One region of the Fundicoccus sp. Sow4_D5 genome, then DNA from elsewhere that is predicted to be linked to it. Evidence: predicted binding sites of a transcription regulator. Region 1 holds the regulator's gene; the other holds the start of a gene.

Region 1 (11,426 bases):
TCGAAGCCATTGAGAGCAGCTTAACCCATACTTTATCGAACAGAATGGTGGAAGAAACTAACAACAAGATCAAGACGATTTAACGCAGTGGATTTGGCTACACAAATTTAGATAATATAAGGGCTTGTGTATTCCTTTGTCAAAACTTACAGGCCAAACCTAACAAAACTATTAGACTGCTACTCTTTTCAGGTGAAGAGACTGCTGATTAACGCTTTTCAATACTCGACTAAATTATGCCGCAAAAAAATCCGAAGTTACGAATCATTCTGACTTTCTATAGCTATCGACACTAAAAAATTTTGAACTGATAAAAATCTAGCTTCGTTAGGAGAGCTGAATTTTAGGTTCTTAGAGGTTTTCCTCACCAGTACCCAAGATTATTGAACAAAAAAAGACTATTCGAATTCAAAAATGTGATGTGCCCCCAAAAGTTAGAGTTAAAAATCTAACTTTACGGGGGTTATTTTCATGTCAAAAAAGTATTCATATTAAATGTTGTTCAAGAGTATTTAAATGGCACATTGGGATATACTTTACTCACTAAAAAACATGCCATATCTGACTCTGCTCTAATTGGAAAATGGGTTAATCAGTACAAAACATTTGGGAAGGATGGTCTTAAAAGAAAGAAGACTAACAAAAAGTATCCTTTGAATTTCAAGCTAGATGTATTAAGATTTAAACAAGACACCAGTGCTTCCTATAAAGATACGGCGAATGCCTTTGGCATAACCGAACCGTCCATTATAGCGAACAACGTGCGTGATGCCGTCATTAATTGACTAGCTGCTCTAGCGAATAGTAAAAGAAAATCCATTACTCCAGACCGTGGAAAAGACTTTTCGAAACATCGAGAAGTCACTCAATATTTAGATCACATCTCGTTTTATTTCGCAGACCCTCATGCCCCTTGGCAAAAAGGAATAAATTAAAATACAACTGGACTACTAAGAGAGTACTTTCCAAAAACAGAAGCTTTAACAAGCTATTGAACAGATTACTTGATAAACTAAATAAGCGTAAGTGCTAAGGTTAGAAACGCCTTATGAGCTCTTCTTTGACAAGGTGTTGCATTTAATTTGCCAATTCAAAACCTAAAACAAAAAAAGTGTCAGCGAGGATTTCCTCACCGACACTCAAATTTTTAAACCCTTTAGTATTAATCAAATAAGTCTTTTACTTTATTGAAGAAACCAGGATCATTCCCTTTGATTTCTTCACCAGATTCTTTAGCGAATTGTTTTAATAATTCCCTTTGTTTATCTGTTAATTTCTTAGGTGTAACAATGTTAACGGTAACGTGTTGATCACCTTGGTAACCTGAACGTACACTTGGTGCACCTTTTCCTTTTAGTCGGAAAGTAGTGCCCGTTTGGGTCCCTGCAGGTACTTTCAATTTCACCGCACCATGAACAGTTGGTACTTTAATTTCATCACCTAGTGCTGCTTGACTGAATGATAACGGAAGATTAAAGTATATTTCACTTCCTTCACGAGTGAACTTATCGCTTGGTCGTACTCTGAAGACTACATAAAGGTCTCCGTAAGGACCCCCGTTTTTACCGGCTTCTCCCTGTCCGCTTAGACGCATTTGTTGATCATCTTCAATACCAGCTGGCACTGTGACTTTAACAGAATGATCCACCGTTTCATTACCTGTGCCTGCACATGTCGTACATTTCTCTTTGATTTCTTTACCAGTACCCTGACACACATCACAAGTTGCTTGTGTCATTACGCGACCGAAAGGTGTATTTCTTTCGACTTGTACCGCCCCTGCACCATGACATTTAGAACACGTAACCGGCTCTGTGCCTTCTTTAGCACCTGAACCATGACAGGTATGACATTCTTCTTTACGCTTGTATTTAATCGTTGTTTCTTTACCAAAAATTGCTTCTTCAAAACTGATATCAATCCGATATTGTAAATCGTTCCCTCTTTGTGGTGCATTTGGTCGTCTAGATCCACCAGATTGTCCACCAAAGAAACTTTCAAAGATGTCTTCGAAACCGAAGCCAGCAGCACCTCCGCCAAATCCACCACCACCAAATCCAGCACCAAAGTTAGGGTCATTGGCTGCATGACCATATTGATCATAAGCTGCACGTTTTTGAGCATCACTTAACATTTCATAAGCTTCAGTCACTTCTTTAAACTTAGCATCTGCATCCGCTGCTTTATTAATATCAGGATGGTATTTTTTTGATAATTTTCGGTAGGCTTTTTTTATTTCAACATCTGAGGCATCACGTGAGACACCTAGGACGTCATAATAATCTCTTTTATTCGCCATACTCTACCCCCTCGTATAAGTAATTCATTGCATACTTTATGCATAATCACCTTTGATAGAAAAGCCAAGGGCGTCTTTCACCCTTGGCTTTAATAGCAAAGACGCTAGTTAACATAAAATTAGTCTTCGTCAACTTCTTCAAAGTCAGCATCTACAACATCATCAGCTGAACCTGAAGCGTCAGTTGCATCTTCAGCTCCTTCAGCAGCTTGTGCTTCTTGAGCAGCTTGTTCGTATAACTTAATAGTTAAGTTTTGAACAACCTCATTTAATGCATCACGTTTAACTTTCATATCTTCTAAATCATTTGCTTCAACCGCAGCTTTTAAATCATCACGTGCAGCTTCAGCTTGTTTAATTTCTTCTTCAGATACTTTATCTTTTAATTCGCCTAACGTTTTATCAGTTGTAAAGATTAATTGATCCACTTCATTACGTAAGTCTGCTTCTTCACGACGAGCTTTATCCGCTTCAGCATTTGCTTCTGCATCTTTAACCATACGGTCGATTTCTTCGTCTGTTAAACCTGATGAAGATTTGATTGTAATTGTTTGTTCTTTCTTAGTACCTAAGTCTTTGGCACTTACGTTAACGATACCGTTTTTGTCAATGTCGAATGTTACTTCGATTTGTGGCACACCACGCGGTGCAGATGGGATATCCGTTAATTGGAAGCGACCTAAAGTTTTGTTGTCAGCTGCCATTTGACGCTCACCTTGCAATACATGAACATCTACTGCTGGTTGGTTATCAGCTGCTGTTGAGAACACTTGTGATTTACTTGTTGGAATTGTCGTGTTACGGTCAATTAATTTAGTAAACACGCCACCCATTGTTTCGATACCTAATGATAATGGTGTAACATCAAGTAATACGATATCTTTCACATCTCCAGAGATTACTCCACCTTGGATTGCTGCACCCATTGCAACTACTTCGTCAGGGTTCACTGATTTGTTTGGTTCTTTACCTGTTTCTTTACGTACTGCATCAACAACTGCAGGAATACGTGTTGAACCACCAACTAAAATAACTTCGTTAATTTCTGATTGTGATAAACCAGCATCTTTTAATGCTTGACGAACTGGCCCTTTAGTTCTTTCAACTAAATCATGTGTTAATTCATCAAATTTAGCACGAGTTAATGAAATTTCTAAGTGTAATGGACCAGCATCTGAAGCAGTGATGAATGGTAAGCTGATTTGAGTGCTTGATACACCTGATAGGTCTTTTTTAGCTTTTTCAGCTGCGTCTTTTAGACGTTGTAAAGCCATTTTATCATTAGATAAGTCAACGCCGTTTTCTTTTTTGAATTCTGCTACTAAGTAGTCGATGATTTTCTCGTCGAAGTCATCTCCACCTAATTTATTATCACCAGCAGTTGATAATACATCAAAGACTCCGTCACCTAATTCAAGGATTGACACGTCAAATGTACCACCACCTAAGTCGAATACTAAGATTCTTTCTTCAGCATCAGTTTTATCTAAACCGTAAGCTAAAGCGGCAGCCGTTGGCTCGTTAACAATACGTTCTACTTCTAAACCTGCAATACGACCAGCATCTTTAGTTGCTTGACGTTGTGCATCGTTAAAATAAGCTGGAACAGTGATAACAGCTTTTTCTACTTTTTCACCTAAGTAATCTTCTGCGTAGCTCTTTAAGTGTTGCAAGATCATTGCTGAAATTTCTTGTGGTGTGTAGTCTTTGCCATCCATTTCAGCTTTGTAGTTGCCCTCACCAATGTGACGTTTAATTGAGCTTACTGTATGTGGATTAGTCACTGCTTGACGCTTAGCTACTTCACCAATTTGAATTTCGTCATTTTTAAAAGCGACAACTGAAGGTGTCGTACGGTTACCTTCTGGGTTTGGAATAATTTTTGCCTCTCCACCCTCTAAAACAGCAACCGCAGAGTTAGTTGTACCTAAGTCAATACCAATAATTTTTGCCATAATTTGTTTCCTCTTTTCTTAAATTGTTTATTTATATACGTTTACGCTGATACAATGACCATAGCCGGACGAATGACACGGTCATCTAGTAAATAACCTTTTTGTAATACATTCACGACAACATCGCTTGCTTGCCCTTCTTCTGCCGGCATCGTGCTGACTGCTTGGTGGAAGTTTGGATCAAACGCTTCATTCAACGGATCGATTACAGTCACTTTTTCACGTTCTAGCGCAGTAATTAGTTGCCCATGAACCATTTCGATTCCTTTTTTTAGTGTTAAAGCATCTTCACTTGTTACTTCCGTTGCTAGAGCACGTTCAAAGTTATCGACAACTTCCAGTAGATTTGTAGCTAAACTTTGCGAACGATACTTCGCTGCGTTTTGACGCTCACGTGTATTCGTACGTTGCATATTTGAAATTTCAGCTTGTAGACGTAATACTCTGTCTTCTAGAGCTTCATTTGCTGCAGTAAGTTCAGCTAAGTCATCTTTTTTAGCATCTGTCTCATCTTCTGTTGTAATTGTTTCAGTCGTTTCATTTGCAATTTCCTCTTCTGATTCGATGCTATCTGTTTCAAATAGTGTCTCATCTTTTACAGTAGAGTCCTCGACATGTTTGTTTTCTTCTGTCAATTTTCTACCTCCTCATTTTATATAGTCGTTTAACTAGTAATTGGATAATTCTGTAATCATTTTCTCCATTAAGCCGATAATACGGTGATAAGGCATGGTTGTGGGGCCAATCAGACCCAATGTGATTTCTTGATTTTGTTGTTGAAACTTCCCTGTTACCATACTAAGATTTGCTATCCCATAGGGCGACATATCCGCTCCGAAAAGAACTTCAATTCCTTGATTCCGATTTTCAAGCATATCATACATACTGGCAGAACCATCCACCATCGTAAATAATTTCTTTAAATCTTCTGAGTCTGTTTGGGGCTCTATAAAATCAAATAAATTGTTTTTACCACCAATATGATATTGGCGCCCTTTCAAACTATGAAGAGTTTTCTCAGCTAAGGGAGAAAAATCAAATTGATATGAAACTGCTCGTTGAGTTAGTAATGGTATCGTCAGTTTTAAGCGATGGTAAACATCTTCAATACTTGTTCCTATTAACTCATTGTTGACTATTTCTGAAGCCTTCATCACCATTTCTTTAGTTACTGGATAAAGCGTGACGAACAATTGAGTTTCGACACGGCCTCCGTCTGTAATCATAATAGCAATTAAGTTCTTCTCATTTAGATAAACAAGCTTAAACTCTTTCAGATGATGGGAGTCATTGCTCTGTCCTAAGACAACAGCTGTATAACCTGTTAAAGAAACCAGAATATCGGCAGCCATTTGAGCTAACTGTAAATCATCTGCTTGGCGTTCATGAAATAATTCGGCAATTGCATGATCATCTTCTTCTAAGACTTTCATCTCATCTTCGTGATGGATTAAGCGGTCAACATAATAACGATAGCCACTGAAAGATGGAATTCGACCACTTGAAGTGTGTGCTTTCCTCAGCAATCCTTCTCTTTCCAAAACGACCATATCATTTCGAATGGTTGCTGGACTGACGTTTAGAAGACTCTCTCTTAACAAAGTTTTAGAACCAACGGGTTCTTCAAACTCACTATATAATCTAACGATTAAGTAAAGAACTTGCCTTTGCCTCGGTGTTAACATGTAGATTCGCTCACCTCACTTTGGTTTAGCACTTAAATTATAGGAGTGCTAACATCTATTATATTACACGCTATTCTGGGGCATGTCAAGGCTTTTTCTTCAAATAATACAAAAAACTAGCACTCTTACATAAAGAGTGCTAGCCCGCTGGATCAATAGATACATTTATTTTATATCAGTTCATTTTACAACGTTTAACCAGCCGATGAGTTCGCGAAATACGGTATCTGCGAGAAACAACCCACGATTAGTTAAACGAACAGTCTCTCTTTCAATTATCATTAATTCTTGCGCTACTTGCTTATTAAAAAACTCCCCAAATAATTCAAGCGCTGAATAATAAAATTTGCTTTCAAACTCTTGTAAACTAAATCCTCGATTCGTCCTCAGCGCTAAGAATATGTATTCTTCCATCTGATCGTTTTGATTTAGTGTTAATTGATTGATGATTGGCTTCGACTGTTGTTGCGTTTGTTTCAAATAGTGGTGCACTGGTCCATGATTATAATAGCGTACGCCATCGACAAAACCGTGGGCACCGGCGCCAAAACCAAAGTATGGTTGATACTGCCAGTATTTTAGATTATGTCGTGATTCATAGCCTTTCATTGCAAAGTTACTAATTTCATATTGATTAATCTGATGCTCACTCAACTGTTTAATGGCGAGTTCGAACATATCAGCATCCGTATCTTCATTAGGAATCGGTAGTTTCCCTTCGCGCATTAATTGTTGAAAAAGTGTTTGTTGTTCAATAATCAGAGAATACAAGGAATAATGCGGCAATTGCAATTCGAGCGCTTTTTTTAAACTCTCATTAAAATCCTCAAGTGTCTGACCAGGCAATCGGAAGATTAAATCAATGCTTAATGCTTCAAAACCCGATTGACGCAACCAGTCAATCGATTGATAAACATGTCTGACACGATGATTGCGGCCAATACGACGTAATAAATTATCATTAAAGGTTTGAACTCCCATACTAATTCGGTTCACTCCATAATCATAAAGCAACTGACATTTTTCTAGTGACAATTCACCTGGGTTTATTTCAAAGGTAAACTCTGTTTGCTTATCTAACCTCATATGTCTATGGACGCTTTGCATCAATTGATCTAATTCTTGCATACTTAAGCAACTTGGAGTTCCGCCACCGATATAGACGGTGTCCAAAGCCTCATCTTGCTTTAAAGAATAAAGAGACATTTCCTGTTCTAAACCATCCAAGTAACGACCTACTGGTTGTCCGTCGTAAAAGTACTTATTAAATGCACAATAATGACAAATCTTTTTACAAAAAGGAATGTGAATATAAACCGCATCTGCTTGCTTGGTCGTTACCATGAATTCTCTCCTATCCTATTTGACGCTCGGTCCTTGACTTTAACGCTTAACTTATTGAGCTATTGATTTAATTCAGCAAAGTATTCACGGGTATCCACTAAATCTTGATCAAGTTGTTTAATTAGACCATCAAGGCCATCGAATTTAATTTCCCCACGTAAGTAATGGTGCCAACGGACTTTAACATTTTCACCGTAAATCATTTGGTCAAAGTCTAATATAAAGACCTCACACGTTACTGGACGATTTTCGCCGAATGTTACATTATAACCAACAGAGGCCATCCCTTGGTGCCACTTTTCTGAAACAAAGAATTCTACTATATAAACACCAATGCCCGGAAGAAGCTCTTTACTTGTTGTTTCAACATTAGCTGTTGGGTAACCAAGCAAGGCGCTCCCGCGTTTTTCACCATGAACGACAGTACCTGATGTTTGGTATAAATATCCTAGTTCCTTATTCGCGACTTCAATTTGGCCATTTTCTATTTGTTCGCGAATGTTTGTCGACGCTATCTTGTGCTGATTGATTGAAAATTGATCAACTTCAACAATTTCAAAGCGCTCTGAAGCGTGTTTAGGCAATGTCTGCATGTTGGCGACATCTTTCTTACCATAAGTATAGTCGAAACCTGCGACTACCACTTTCGCATTCAAGTCGACAATATAACGATCAACGAAAGTCTGTGGCGCTTGTGAGCCGAAAGCCCATGTATAATCCACTAGATAAAGAATATCAACTCCTAGCCCCGTTAATAAGTCTGCTTTACGCTCGTTTGTTGACAGATAAAACATTGATTTTTCATCAAGTTTCGAATAAACAATTTTTGGATGCTGATTAAACGTCATGACTGCCAATTTAATTCCACGTTTAACTGCTTCTTCTTTAGCAGCTCTAATAACTGCCTGATGGCCCAAATGGACACCATCGAAAAAACCAAGTGCTAATACAATTGGTTCGTGAATGATTTCTTCATCATTATACGGATGACTTAACTCTATAATTTCCATAAGATTCTCGCTTTCACAATTAATTTACGATAAAAACATTTTTTCTGGTTTAATTAATCCCTCTTGTTCTGGATGTGGTCGATAAATTGCTTTGACTTGTCCCTTTAGTTTTAAGACAGTGGACTCTTTTAACACTTGGCCAAAATATGATTCATCAAGCACCTTGCCATTTTTGACATCAGCAAATTGTTCCTCAGTCATATCTAATTGTGGAAACTGTGTTAAGCCCATTTCAATCGGATAAATAATCTCTTCTATTTGTTGAGCATCCATCTTCGCTTGAATATCAGCTAGCGTATGTGTTTGACTGGCATCAAACCCACCAGTTGCATGTCGTGTTAGCTGGGACATATGACTTGGAAAGCCAAATTTACTGCCTAAATCAACGGCCAAGGTTCTAACATAAGTCCCTTTGCCACATTTCACTTCAAACTCCCATGTCTGTTGGCGTTTTACTGAGTCGTAAGTTCCCTCGGTCAATCGTTTGAAATAATCGATTCTTGCCTTACGCTGTGGCCGTTCAACCGTCTCGCCTGCTCTAGCATATTCATATAACCGACGCCCATTGACTTTGACAGCTGAATAATAAGGAGGGATTTGTGTGATGTCTCCTTCAAAAGAACTCATAGCTTGATCGATTACTTCAAGTGAGATTGGTGTTTCAACCGGTTTCTGATCGACAATTTCACCATGAGCGTCTTCAGTTTCAGTCGAATAACCTAAGGTAATTTCACCTTGATAGACTTTCTCTCCGTCCATTAAATACTCAACTAGTTTAGTCGCTTGACCTAGACAAACCAATAATACGCCTTCCACTTCAGGATCGAGCGTTCCAGTATGTCCTATTCTTTTCATCTTTAATATACGACGTAACTTGAAGACGACATCGTGACTCGTCATACCCTTTTCTTTCCATACTGGTAAAATACCATTAAACATTCTACGACACTCCCTATAATTACATTCAAGCATTTATTTCATCACTCTAGATTATAACAAAATTATAGTGCTTACACCATATTTCTATGCATTCCTTAATCACTCTAAGAATTATATTTAGGCTAGAAGCTAGCCGAAAACTTACCGTTCACACAAAACTTCATGTACACAAATAAAAAAAAGCACGCAATGATTGCCGAAACAATCGTTGAGTGCTTTTGGTAATTGATTCATTTAATTATTCTTTAGTGTCAATGTCGTCTTCAAACTCTTCAACATCTTCAGATGTCACGTCAGTCGACTTAATCTGATTAAGCAAAGTATCAATACGACTACCATAATCAACTGAATGATCACGTTCAAATGTGATTTCAGGTGTTTTATAAACAGTCAATCGTCTGCCTAATTCACTACGTACTTTACCTTTAGCAGCATTAAGTCCTGCTTCAGTTTTCTGGCGTTCACCAGCTAAGTCTGACAAAGTACTATAATAAATTGTGGCTTGTTGTAAATCACCAGTCACTTCAACATCCGTTATCGTTACACCATCAACACGTGGATCTTTAACACCACGCATTAAGATGTCTGAGACTTCTTTTAATATCTCTTGACGGATACGACCTGCGCGAAATTTCGCCATAGTGGGGCCTCCCCTTTGTTTTAAATATTATTTGCGTTTAACTTCTACCATACGGTATGGTTCAATGATATCGTCTACTTCAATATCGTTGTAGTTTTCAATCATAATACCACATTCGAAGCCTTTAGCAACTTCTTTAGCATCATCTTTAAAGCGTTTCAAGCTTGCTAATTCACCTTCGAAGATAACAATGTTATCACGAATTAAGCGAATACTACTTGAGTTTTGAATAAAGCCGTCTAATACATAAGCACCCGCAATTGTTCCAACTTTAGAAACTGTATACGTTTCACGAACCACAACTTGTCCTGTGATTTCTTCAACGTACTCAGGATCTAACATCCCTTGCATAGCAGTTTCAATCTCTTCGATCGCGTCGTAAATAATACGATGTGATCGAATTTCGATTTCTTCTTCTTGCGCTTGTGTACGAGCTTGTGGTGTTGGGCGAACGTTAAAGCCAATAACAATTGCACCTGATGCAGAAGCTAAGGTAATATCACTTTCGTTGATTGCTCCAACAGCCTGATGAACGATGTTAACTTTAACACCTTCCACTTCGATTTTTTGCAAGCTAGCAGATAAAGCTTCAACTGAACCTTGAACGTCACCTTTAATAATAACGTTAACAGACTTCATTTCACCTTCTTGAATACTATCAAATAAGTTTTCAAGAGTTACTTTTTTCTTGCTATCTCTTTGTAATTCTAATGCACGACTCGCACGTTCTTCACCTGCTTGACGAGCAGATTTTTCATCTTCGAAGACTACGAATAAGTCACCCGCTTGAGGAGCATCGTTTAAACCAGTGATTTCAACAGGAGTTGCTGGGCCAGCTGATTTGATACGACGACCATTATCGTTTAACATCGTTCTAACTTTACCGTATGTATTACCAACTACGATTGGATCACCAACATTTAATGTACCTTCTTGTACAAGTAACGTTGCAGTTGCACCTTGTGATTTATCCAAACGCGCTTCAATAACAGTCCCTAAAGCTAAACGATTTGGTTCTGCTTTTAATTCTTCAACTTCAGAAACTAAAAGAACCATTTCTAATAATTCGTCAATATTCATGTTCATTTTCGCCGAAATTTCAACGAAGATATGCTCTCCACCCCAAGCTTCAGGGATAATTCCGTGCTCAGTTAATTCTTGTTTGACACGGTCTGGATTAGCAGTTGGTTTATCAATTTTATTGATTGCTACAATGATTGGAACGCCAGCAGCTTTTGCATGGTTAATTGCTTCAACTGTTTGAGGCATTACACCATCATCAGCAGCTACAACAATAATGGTAATATCGGTAACATCTGCACCACGTGCACGCATGGTTGTAAAGGCCGCATGTCCTGGAGTATCCAAGAATGTGATTGTTTTACCGTCAGCTACAACTTGGTAAGCACCAATATGTTGTGTAATACCGCCGGCTTCACCTTCAGTAACACGTGTATGACGTAGTTGGTCAAGTAAAGTAGTTTTACCGTGGTCAACGTGTCCCATAATTGTAACAACTGGTGGACGAGTTGCTAAGTCTTCTTCAGATCTATT
Region 2 (11,426 bases), on a different contig from region 1:
GCTACTACCGCACCCGCTCCAAATGTTGACGTAAAGATAATGGTCGTTACAATTGAAATCAATGCTGTTGTAAATAATGGATTCTCCCCACTTAGTTCAACCGTTTTCTTAATCAATGTAGACGCAATTTCCGTTTCAATTAGAATACGTCCGAACCAACTACCGAAGATCACCACAACTGCGGTTGCCCCCCAACTTTCAGGACCTCCTTGTAGAATATCAACCATCGCTGTATCCCATGTGAGTTGCCCACCAACAATTGATAAGCCAGTCCATAACACTGCCATAATGAAGAAACCAATCATTAAGTTTCCACCAGTGGCTGCAAACTTAATTAACCAAAAATAGCTTATTAGTAAAATTATACCGATAACAATTTCCATTTTTTAAGACTCCTTTTCTCATCCTTTTGTACACTTTGTGTTGCTTTACTGACTCTTTAAGAGTTAGGCGATTGCCCTTTAATCCTATTGTTTATGAATGCTGCTTAATAAACTCTGCTAATTCTTGACGAGTGGGTAAGCCTTCATTGTCTGAAATATGACTGACTTGAATCGCGCCAATCGCATTGGCTCTTTGAAGTGTTTCTTCTAGACTTAAGCCTTCGATTAAGCCAGTAACAATTCCTACTGCGAAACCATCGCCAGCTCCCACCGTATCAACTAATTCTTTCAACTTGAAACCTTGCGCGATGGTCATTTGGGTCGTTCCTGCTTGAGATTGATACGCGTAACAACCCTTTGCACCATCTTTAATGATGACGCCTTTCACTCCTTTAGCTAAATAAAATTTTGCGATGTCATCTGGTTTACTTGAGCCAGTTAATAGTTCACCTTCGCCAAGACCTGGTAACACATAGTCAGCTTGAAAAGCCATCTCATTAATTCCCTTAATCATTTTCTCTGTCGATCCCCATAGAACGGGACGTAAGTTTGGATCAAAAACGATTGTAATCCCTTTGGCTTTTGCCCGTGTAACTAAATTTTGTACAAAACGATACGTTTCATCATTAACTGCCAGAAAGACACCTGAAACATGTAACACATCGACATCTTCCAAGGAAACCTCATCACTTAAGCAATACGGTATTTTTGATGCTGCTGAGTTTTTTCTAAAGTAAAAGACTTCCGGATCATTCACTGTATCTTTTCCTTTAAGTTGAAAACCCGTAGACGCCCCCTCATAAAATTTACTATATGTCGTTCCAATTCCTTCATCTTCTAAAAAACGAGAGATATATTTACCAAAAGGATCTTGTCCTAACTGAGTCACATATTCAATCGAATGCCCTAAGCGTGTCACCCCCACCGAAACATTAATCTCTGCACCAGCAATATATTTAGTAAAAGACTTTACCTTATCCAGTTCACCTTCTTCATTGGCTACAAACAAAGCCATTGGTTCTCCTACTGTTACTATTTTGCCCATTAATAAAACGCCTCCTTAAACATATTAAGTTCATTTTCGATTTCACTCATTGCCATTGGATACTCCAAAACATATGGCACATCTAGCTCTAAAAAGTATTGCCAATTCATTTTTCCCTTATTTAATAAGGTTGCTTGTCCTTCTTCATCGATATTTTTCACGTGAAAAATGCTCGTCGCTTCTTTTAAAACAGTAAATGCTTGTCTGGCATCTTCTTTAAGAACAGCATAATTCCCCGCGTCAAACGTATAGCTAATCGGTAAACCGGTTTCTCGAATTAGTGTGATTGCTTCAGAAACTACTTGGTAAGTCCCATTAGCTTCAGTTTGATCATTTTCAATATTCAAGTCCATCTGATAGCAAGTCAATAAGTCAGTAAGTTCTTTAGGTGACGTCTTGCTAATACCGCTTAGTTGGCCGATATTCATTTTTATGCGCTGAGCACCTAGTAGGCTGGCCTCTTGTAAATAATACTCAAGTTTTGGACTCAGTCCTTCAGATACAAATAAGCTATCCGGAATGGATAATAGTAAATCCCAGCTTTTTAGTTTACCGGTTTCCAAAAACTTTAAACATTCACTTTGCCGTTTTTTATTATCTTCTGAAAACATCTCGTAACGATACTCAATGCCATCGACTGCTATTTCATGTGTTAACAGAAAGTCTGTAAACTCACTTTGAGTTAGACCTTCTGCCAGAGCAATGATTGTATTTAAATATACTTTTTTCAATTAATTCCTCCGTTTTATAATGATTCTCTTAAGTGTAAGGTTGCTGGTATATCAATATTTTCATTGGTGATATTCCCATTAATAATCTCTAACAAAACTTCTGTTGATCTTTTCCCAATCAATTCAGGTCGTTGACTAATTGCAGTTAACGTTGGCATCAATACTTCGCCAATCAATAAATCATCATAACCACAAATTCCGCAATCTTTTGGAAAACTCAATTTATTTCTTCTAAATGCCTTAATAATTTGGTTGAGGACCGTTCCGTTCGCACCGAAAAATGCCGTACGTTTGGCTTGATACTCAATTTTTTGTACAAATTGATCGACAAGTTCTTGAGAACCATCTACCTCTAATGTCAATAATTCTAATTGATATTCATGTGCGACCAACTTCATCGCATCATAGCGTTCTGATCTTGGACTCACGTCCTTTATTGGTTCACTTACATGAACAATCCGTTCATAGCCATTCGCTACAATTTCTTGTGCTAGCTGTTTAGTTATTTGAAAGTTGTTTGATTGAATGGTTGGCCAAAAATTTGCTCTAAGGGTCCGATCAATTAAAACGACTGGTAACTTTGATTCATATAAGAAACGATACTTTTCAGCATCCATCGTCACTGGCTGTAACATCATGCCATCAATATTCTGATCCAATAATTTACGAATATTATGCAGTTCTTGTTCTTCAGAATTATTAGACGTCATGATCATTAATTGATAGTCCGTTCCCGCAAGCTTTTCTTGCATCGCTTTAATCCAATAGCCAGAATAAGTATTCTCGATATCCGCTACCATCAAGCCAAGCAGATGACTTTTTTTAGTTTTCAAAGATTGCGCTTGACGATTTGGACGGTAGTTTAACTCTTCAATGACTTCTTTAATATTCTGTCGAGTCTCATGACTCATATTGCCAAAGCGTCCGTTTAAATAACGAGATACTGTGGTTTTAGAAACGCCTACTTTTGTTGCGACATCTTGAATAGTGACATCTTTCGCCATAAGTTCTTACCTCCTTGGAAACCGGTTAACACGATTGTAAACGTTTGAATTTTGTTTGTCAACGCTTTCTGCAAAGGGTTTCATTGACACACTCTATAAATACTGTTGCATTATTACTTGCGAAGTTAATGACACAGTCGGATGTTTGTTATAATATTTTTCTGATTTTCTTTTAAATAATTCAATAGAGTTCGCTTAACACACACTGAAAGAATGTCGTTTTATAAATTTCAGAAATTGCCAAGTCACCTTCATCACCTAGAAAATTCAATATTTTTGCATCATGACGATCTGAGTGCTTCCTGCAAGAGTGTCTTCCATAGTGAGACGCAAGTAATGAAAGAACTCAGTTTTATTATTTAGGCTATCAACTAGTTTTGTTATCCCTTAAACCACAAAAAAAAAGCACCTCCTGCTGTAAGAGATGCTTCTTTGTGTTTCCTTATGGCTTACTGTAACTTTTTATAAAAATAAATCCGCCTCTCGCCCACGCGAGGCATATCATCAAGTTTACCGTAAACTGTGTAACCTTGTTCCTCGTAAAAACTTGTCCCTTGGAAATCTTGCGTCGTCAACGTCACATTGACCACCCCTTTTTCCTTGCCTAATCGTTCTATTTCATTCAATAGCTGACTACCAATTCCCTGTTTGCGATAATCCTTTTGAACCGCAAGTTGCGTAATTTCCATCGCGTCATATTCAAAACGAGCCACTATCACCCCAATCACTTCACGGTCCTCAAAAGCTGCAATCGATACTGTATCAGCATTTCTCGCTATATGTTGGCCGAACACCTCAAATTGTTGCTCCTCAAAAATCCGATGACAAATCGGCTCAGCCACTCTCGAATCGACTGTTTGATAATAGATCATGACATACCTCCTCCAACTTTAATTTAATCGCTTAACAAAATAGTGCATAGATACACCACGCATTGGCATATCATCCAATGTTGCGTAACAAGTATAACCACATTTTTTATAGAAACCTGCTGCTTGATAACTGCGGGTTCTCAATGTAATGTTAATAATATTTCTTTCCTTAGATAAATTTTCGATCGCATTCATCAACTTACTGCCTATTTTTCGTCCCTGAAAGGCCGAGTCGACTGTTAAAAATTCAATATAGATGTGATCATATTGACGCTTAGCCACAACAGCACCGGCCAAGTGTTCTCCCTCATAAGCCGCCAAGGTTAATCTTTCTTCTTCCTTGTCACGCAACTCATCAAAATAAGTTTCCGCTTGTTCTTTAAATACGTCTTGAACAAAAACTTCAACGTGCTCAAATTGACTCTGTTTAATTGTCAGCATAATTTCCCCTCGATAGGTCATTGGATTGTTTATACGTTTGACTACTCTATACGCCTAAATTCTGTTCAGCAGCAAGATTGATGACTCTGAAGAAGAATGAAGATAGCGGGTAATCTTTAATAGTTTTGCTTCTTTGCGGTGCCCTTCAAACTGATAAAATTCCGCAAAATGAATCTGATGTCCAGACTGCAGTGTGAGGCTCGCATGAGCGGATCCTTCTTTACCATGAGACAGTAGTTGGTGAATGATTATGCTACTTATTGGAGTGGCCGTTTGATAAGCAGTTAATATCTTTTCTATCCCCATTAATGGCTGGGCTTGAGTAGCTTCAGCAAATTGCGCCTTTGATGATAAATAGTTTGATGTCAGTGTGACATCTTGCATCCAAGCTGCCAGTAAGAAATCTCGAATACCACGCCTTTTGGGGGCATTATCACAATTCAAATCACCTATCGCCAGAAAGTCCGTTTCAAAAGCTAGCTCTTGATCCGGCCCAAAAGCCAAGCCTTCCACTTTTAGAGCCTCTTCTAGACGAATAATTGCTTTAGGTCCAACTCCATGGAGTTTCGCTACTGATTGAGCACTCACCTGACTCAACGCTTCCAAATGCGTGAGTCCAACATTATTCAATGCTCGAGTCGCTGGTTTTCCAATATTAGGTAGTGCTTTCACGATTAAACGCTCCCTTTCTAACTTGTCAGACTTTAATAAATCCACAGTGACTCTTAGTCATTGCAGTGTTTCTTGAGTAGTGCCTGAATTCATTAAAACATTCTCATTAAGATTATACACGGTGTATCGTGAAACGTATAGCAAAAAGGACCTAAACTCAATAAGCGCCTAGCTTTTGCTAACCAACTCATGGCGACATTGACGACTCGATGTCCATCGGAACTTGTCATTCAAAGATTATGTGTGCTAAACGCTTATCCTCCTAGCTAAAGATATCAACATCGTACGAGGTCACTCATCACACACAAAGCCCCTTCTCATTACACCTAAACGCAAAGAAATTTCTCAGCCCTGACACTGAGAAATTTTTTGCGTTTAATTATAACTAGCGAGGGGACTCGACTAGTTTCGGGGATAGCAAATATAGTTTAATAACTTTCTTTAGTTAAGCTGCGGAATCTGCTTCTTCATCTGTCTCTTCGTCTGTCTCTTCTTCTGTCTCTTCTTCAGTTTCACTTTCCGTTGGCTCGCCTTCAGTATCAGCGCTGTCGTCTAGACTTCCGGTTTCTTCGTTTTCTACAGAGTCTTCAGGTTCAGTTTCTTCTTCACTTGCGTCTTCTGAATTAACTTCTTCCTCTTCTTCTTCCGGAGTCACGTCTTCAGTTGCATCTTCTGTACCTTCTTCTGTCCCTTCCTCAAGAACAGCTTCTAAATCAGTTGCTGCCATTTGACCAGCGATACGACCAAAGACAATGATATCTAGAACGGCGTTACCACCGATGCGGTTACCACCATGAACGCCACCTACTACTTCACCTGCTGCAAATAAACCTGGAATGATTTCACCGTCTTCATTCAATACCTGCGTGTCTTTATTAATTTTCAAGCCACCCATTGTATGGTGAATGGATGGTGTGACTGATAAGGCATAGTAAGGTCCTTTTGCTAATGACATCGTCATATTAAGACGGCCAAATTCTTCATCGACACCAGCCGCTTGGGCCTCGTTGTAAGTATCTAAAGTTGCTTGTAAAGTTGCCGCATCTAATTCTAAAGCCGTTGCTAATTCTTCCAGACTTTCACCATGAACGGCATGGCCTTTTTCAATATATCCAGCCATTGATGCATTTTGGTCCACTAATTCTTGATTGACAAGCAAGTAAGCCACACTATCTGTTTGGGCAATAATGTTGGCTGACACAACGTCTCGTGTTAATAATTCATCCGTAAAACGCAGGCCCTCTTTATTCACAAGAATCGCCCCATCTCCACGTAAACCTTCTGTATAAAGGTAACCTGTTCCTGGTTGAGTTGTCGGGTGAATTTGGATTTCTTCCATTTGGTATAGTGCTGCCCCTATTTCAACGGCCATTTGAATACCAGATCCTGTTGCACCTGGATGGTTAGTTGTTTCAAAACCTACTTTACTTTCGTCGTATTGTTCAACCATTTCCATATTGGCACCGAAACCACCGGTTGCGAGAATCACTGCATCTGCATTTACAACAAAACTTGCACCGTCGGCTGTTACGACATTCACGCCTACAACATGACCTTCGTCATTTGTGATTAATGATTGAGCTTCTGACTCCAGATAGATTGGAACGTCTAATTCATCTAATTTCTCTTTCAATACACCTATAAGAACTGGTCCAACTGCTGATCCGTCTTTAGGTTTATGGATACGTGCATTTGTTTGACCTCCAGAAAATGATACGTCTGTTAATTCTGCACCTAAATCATTCACCCATTGTAGAGCATCTGCAGATTGTTCGACCATTGTTCTCAATAACACTGGATCATTTAATTCATAGCCACCGGTAAAGGTGTCTTCGTAAAATTGTTCATTTGAATCTTCAACACCCAATTCAGCCTGAATGTAGGTTTGCGAAGCATTCATACCACCAGTTGCTCGGTTAGTATTTCCTCCGATTACTGCCATTTGTTCTAAAATAACCACGTCTTTACCAGCTAAAGCTGCTTCAATTGCTGCTGCCATCCCAGCACCACCCGCACCAATCACGACTACTTCTGTGTCGATGTCTGCTTGTTCAACTGCTTCGACTGATAACTTATTGGCTTCATCTTTTAAGTAATCTAAGTCCGCTCCCGCTTGTTTTAAAGCATCTTCGATAGCTGCTAGCACTGCATTACTTGAGACTGATGCTCCTGACACGACGTCAACGGCTAAACTTTGTGTTTGAATGATTGCTTCAGTAATTTCGCTAATAGCTGCTGTACCAATTTCACCCGTTTCTCCGTCGGCAATTACTTGAATGTTCTCAATGCGTGTCTCAGTCACCGTTACGATTGCTTCCACCGAACCACCGAAACCATCTGCTACCCCAGAATACGTCCCAGCTTCAAAACTTAATCCGTCTTGCGCACTTGCTGATCCCAATGTAGTTAAACTCGTGACCAAGCCAGCACCTACTAGTACAACTACCAGTAACATGCCAATTATCTTTCTCATTCTTTCCATTCTAAACACTCCTTTGTGATGTTTTGTACATTTTATTTTATCACACTAACTAAACAATATCTATATCACGACTGTTGAACGAGTCTTTTTGGCTCTTGTGCATAATTATTGCATAAAGTTAGCGCATAACTGAACAATTCAGAGGTTAGCGTAAATATCCTGCTTAAGCCCTATGTCACACTCAGCCTTTTGCTTTATTATATTAATAAGGAAGGTGATATCATGAGAAAGAATGTGCGATTAGGTACTTATGCGAAGTCTTTGTTTAAGAAAGAGACGCCTTGGTATATTAAAACGTTGGCAGGCATTGGTCTGGCATACACGTTTTTACCATTGGATGTCCTACCAGATTTCTTCGGACTAGTGGGAATCGTCGATGATGCCGCTGTGATGGGAATTCTAACAACAGCCGGTATGAGTTTATTAAACAATTATTACGATAGACACCCCGAATTAATTCAAGCTAGACAATAATAATTAAAACAACAGCATCTTGCTTTCAGCGGGGTGCTGTTTTCCTATTGTTTAGGCTATTATAGCTTCAAGCAAATTTCATACTTTATCCCTTTTTGTGTGTTAGGATAGGATGATAAATGATTTAGAGAGGAATAGTTATGCAATATTTACTTTTAGCAGTTGAAGGCGTTTTGACCTTCATTTCCCCTTGTTTGCTTCCAATGATTCCTATCTATCTAGCTTATTTGACAGGACAAACGGAAGAAACAGAGAGTACGCAACATAAAAAACTATTGTCACAATCAGTGCTCTTCGTGCTTGGCTTTACGATTGTCTTTGTTTCCATGAGTTTATTTGTCACAACAATCGGACGTTTCGTTTTAATCAATCGGACATTGATTCATATTATTGCAGGTGGCTTTATGATTTTGATGGGCATCGATTATTTATTAGGCAATCCATTGATGAGTCGCTTAAACAAGATGCCGCAGACGTCGCTTCGCAATACGAATGCTTTGGTATTCGGGATGGTCTTTTCGATTAGTTGGACACCTTGTGTGGGAACTTTTTTAGCAAGCGCGCTGTCCTATGCCGCTACGTCAACTTCTTATATTGAATCAGTCACTCTATTATTGAGTTTCTCGCTCGGCTTAGGTATTCCATTTGTTTTAAGTGCTTTATTAATTCAAGAAATGCAGTCAGTAATGATATGGATCAAACGTCATTACCGCATCATTCGCCTCGCATCAGGAATTTTATTAATTGTGATGGGACTTAGCTCGATGTTTGGTTGGTTAGAAACTTTATTAGTCTCACTAAGTTAGGAGCTTACAATGAAAAGAATCTACATAATTTTAGCTTTGATGGTACTTTTGTTCGCAGGGGCCTATGTCATTTATGATAATTACTTGGCCAGTGAGGAAGAAACCCTCATGGAAACGAGTTCGTCTATTGAAATCGCAGTGAAGGATGTGCCCGCAGAATCAACAGTTGACGCAGACTCAGACAAGAATGACACTGAATCTTCAACTGTTGTTACGGTCCAGAAACCAGAATCACCCTCAAGTACTGATTCAAGTGAAAAGGAAGATGAGTCCGAATCAAGTGCTGAATCGCAAACTGTCTCTCAAGAAGAGGGTTGGCAAGGCCCAGAGTCGAATTACCTGAATGCAGAAGGTGACTTACTAAATTTATCAGACAATTATGGTAAAGGTACATTAATAAACATTTGGGCTTCATGGTGTGAACCTTGTCGCGTGGAGATGCCTTATTTCGAGGAAGCTTACCAAACTTACGGCGACGACATCAACTTCATCATGATGGATGCCTTAGAGAGTAAACCAAGTGAAACTAAAGAAGCGGCTGAAGCCTTCTTTGAAGAAATGGCTCTGTCAATGCCAATTTACTTTGATCACCAAATGAACAATCAGTACTTATTTGGTGCGACCATCCTACCTCTGACTGTCATCTTAGATGATGAGGGTAAAGTTGTTGAAATCGTACGTGGCCAAGTCTCTCCAGCCAAGCTTAACCAAATGATCGAAAAGATTCGCTAAACAAAAAAAGCCAAGAACAATCGATGAATGATAAACACTGCATTCAATCGACGTTTATGGCTTTTTTGGTATCCTTATTCATCTTATTGTGACTAACGCTGATATAATCACTAATCAAAATCGCCTTCCGGCATATTATCCGTATCTGTTCGGATAATTAACACATCACACACGGCTCGGCGAATCACGAAATCTGAGACTGAACCAATAAAGAAACGCTCTACTGCATTTAAACCACGCGCTCCCATAATAATTAAATCAATAGACTCTCGTTCAGGTATCGTCGTGCTAATCATCGTCCGCGGTGAACCAATTTCCAACAGTACGCCCATATCCAATAAACCATTTTCTTGGGCATAATGTTGACACTTTTCTAATAACTCATGACCATTGCGCTCCGCAATTCTAACATATTCCTCGACATTAAAAGGTAGGCTTCCGGTATCATCCAATATATGTGTAATATACAATTTAGCATTGTTTCGCTTTGAAATGGCCACGCCTTTTCTCAAAGCTTTCAAGGACCCTTCTGACCCATCAACTGCAACTAAGATACGGCTGTATTCTTGTAACACAAAAGCACCTCCTCATTCTTAATTCCATTATATCAAATCACCTGACTACTTGTCTGCTTTTAAAAGACATCGCATCCTTATTTTAACTCCTCGAAAATCACGGTGCAATGCCCTTTTTCATCGGCATCACTAACTTTAACGATTCTCAAAGATTTTTTATTCGCATAGTCGGCAATCTCTTGATAAACCTTTGCCATTTGGCTCTTGAAAATACCAGATCGTGCTTCAAATTCTTCTACAATATACTGTCCCATTCGAACTGCACCTCGCTTCTTATTTTCTTTAGTTTATCATATCTAGGGTGTCATCCCCAAGGAAGACACTTGAATGGGATAGATGGAGTGGACTTAATCCACCTTCATCGGCTGCCAATAGCGACCGGTAAAGACAGAACAAAGTCAAAAACAAACCCTAATGAAACGGACGTCAAACTTGACACAATATCTTCCCAAAACACCCCTCGACTAATCATGGTACTGATTGAATCGATCACTAAACTTACATTCGGAAAACTCCGCGATGTTCTCGGATTGATTGATAATCAATAGCAATTGAAGTAGTCCTCAAGATTGTTACAACAGACTCAAAGGAGCGTCGTTCATCCTAAAAAAATAGAGCTGCACGCCGGATGGCGCAAACAGCTCTAGGGTGTTTTCACTAGCCTTCAATCTCCATGCCCCATTCAAAGGCTTATGTCTTTTGAATGGAATCTACTATTGAACAGACAAGTCTTATAAATAAGTTAGTCGCAAATTAACGAGATGGTTTTGGTGGCTGACAAACGTCACATTGACGTTGATACTTATCTTTAAATTTCGTGAAAGTTTTCTCAAATTTGTTGCCACATTCGCATTCTAATAACAACTTTTGAGAGAAACCATGATATTCAGTCGATAATACTTTAGTCGTTGAGTTCGTTTCAACAAACTTTTTAATTTCACCGATGGTCCAGCGTTTTTTCATATAATAACCTCCATTTTCATAACCAATGGAAGCGTGATACCCTTCCGTGATTAACATAATACTCTTGTGACCCTATCATACCACAGCTCTGCCTACTTTTATAGCGTTTATCTTGCGATCAGTTTGGTAATCCCTAGCCTCAATTCCTCCCATGAAATAGAAGAGATGTCAACCGCTCACGTTCTAGATGATAAATACAAACAGAGTCTGGCTTTAATAAAATCGTCTTGAGCCTTGGCTCAAGAC

The links. Region 1 encodes HrcA, which represses chaperone genes, less so after heat shock. Its sites were predicted from a motif close to TTAGCACTCNNNNNNNNNGAGTGCTAA; they were not measured.
Region 2: ACTQ45_RS07540 (DNA-binding protein) is a predicted target of HrcA. The motif match lies at 5,372-5,398, and genes of this name have one in related genera.

The regions. Positions count from the first base shown of each region.
Region 1 covers NZ_JBQKLF010000001.1:517,015-528,440, reverse strand. The annotation lists gene ACTQ45_RS02555 (helix-turn-helix domain-containing protein) at 489-785, shown strand; gene dnaJ (molecular chaperone DnaJ) at 1,163-2,299, opposite strand; gene dnaK (molecular chaperone DnaK) at 2,419-4,254, opposite strand; gene grpE (nucleotide exchange factor GrpE) at 4,296-4,889, opposite strand; gene hrcA (heat-inducible transcriptional repressor HrcA) at 4,923-5,939, opposite strand; gene hemW (radical SAM family heme chaperone HemW) at 6,120-7,283, opposite strand; gene ribF (riboflavin biosynthesis protein RibF) at 7,343-8,293, opposite strand; gene truB (tRNA pseudouridine(55) synthase TruB) at 8,318-9,232, opposite strand; gene rbfA (30S ribosome-binding factor RbfA) at 9,471-9,872, opposite strand; gene infB (translation initiation factor IF-2) at 9,900-11,426, opposite strand, start outside.
Region 2 covers NZ_JBQKLF010000005.1:71,564-82,989, reverse strand. The annotation lists gene ACTQ45_RS07570 (gluconate:proton symporter) at 1-383, opposite strand, end outside; gene ACTQ45_RS07565 (sugar kinase) at 475-1,428, opposite strand; gene ACTQ45_RS07560 (hypothetical protein) at 1,428-2,159, opposite strand; gene ACTQ45_RS07555 (LacI family DNA-binding transcriptional regulator) at 2,174-3,163, opposite strand; gene ACTQ45_RS07550 (GNAT family N-acetyltransferase) at 3,613-4,035, opposite strand; gene ACTQ45_RS07545 (GNAT family N-acetyltransferase) at 4,054-4,476, opposite strand; gene ACTQ45_RS07540 (DNA-binding protein) at 4,531-5,148, opposite strand; gene ACTQ45_RS07535 (flavocytochrome c) at 5,594-7,630, opposite strand; gene ACTQ45_RS07530 (YkvA family protein) at 7,853-8,104, shown strand; gene ACTQ45_RS07525 (cytochrome c biogenesis CcdA family protein) at 8,245-8,910, shown strand; gene ACTQ45_RS07520 (TlpA family protein disulfide reductase) at 8,920-9,642, shown strand; gene ACTQ45_RS07515 (universal stress protein) at 9,753-10,217, opposite strand; gene ACTQ45_RS07510 (hypothetical protein) at 10,295-10,471, opposite strand; gene ACTQ45_RS07505 (hypothetical protein) at 10,971-11,180, opposite strand.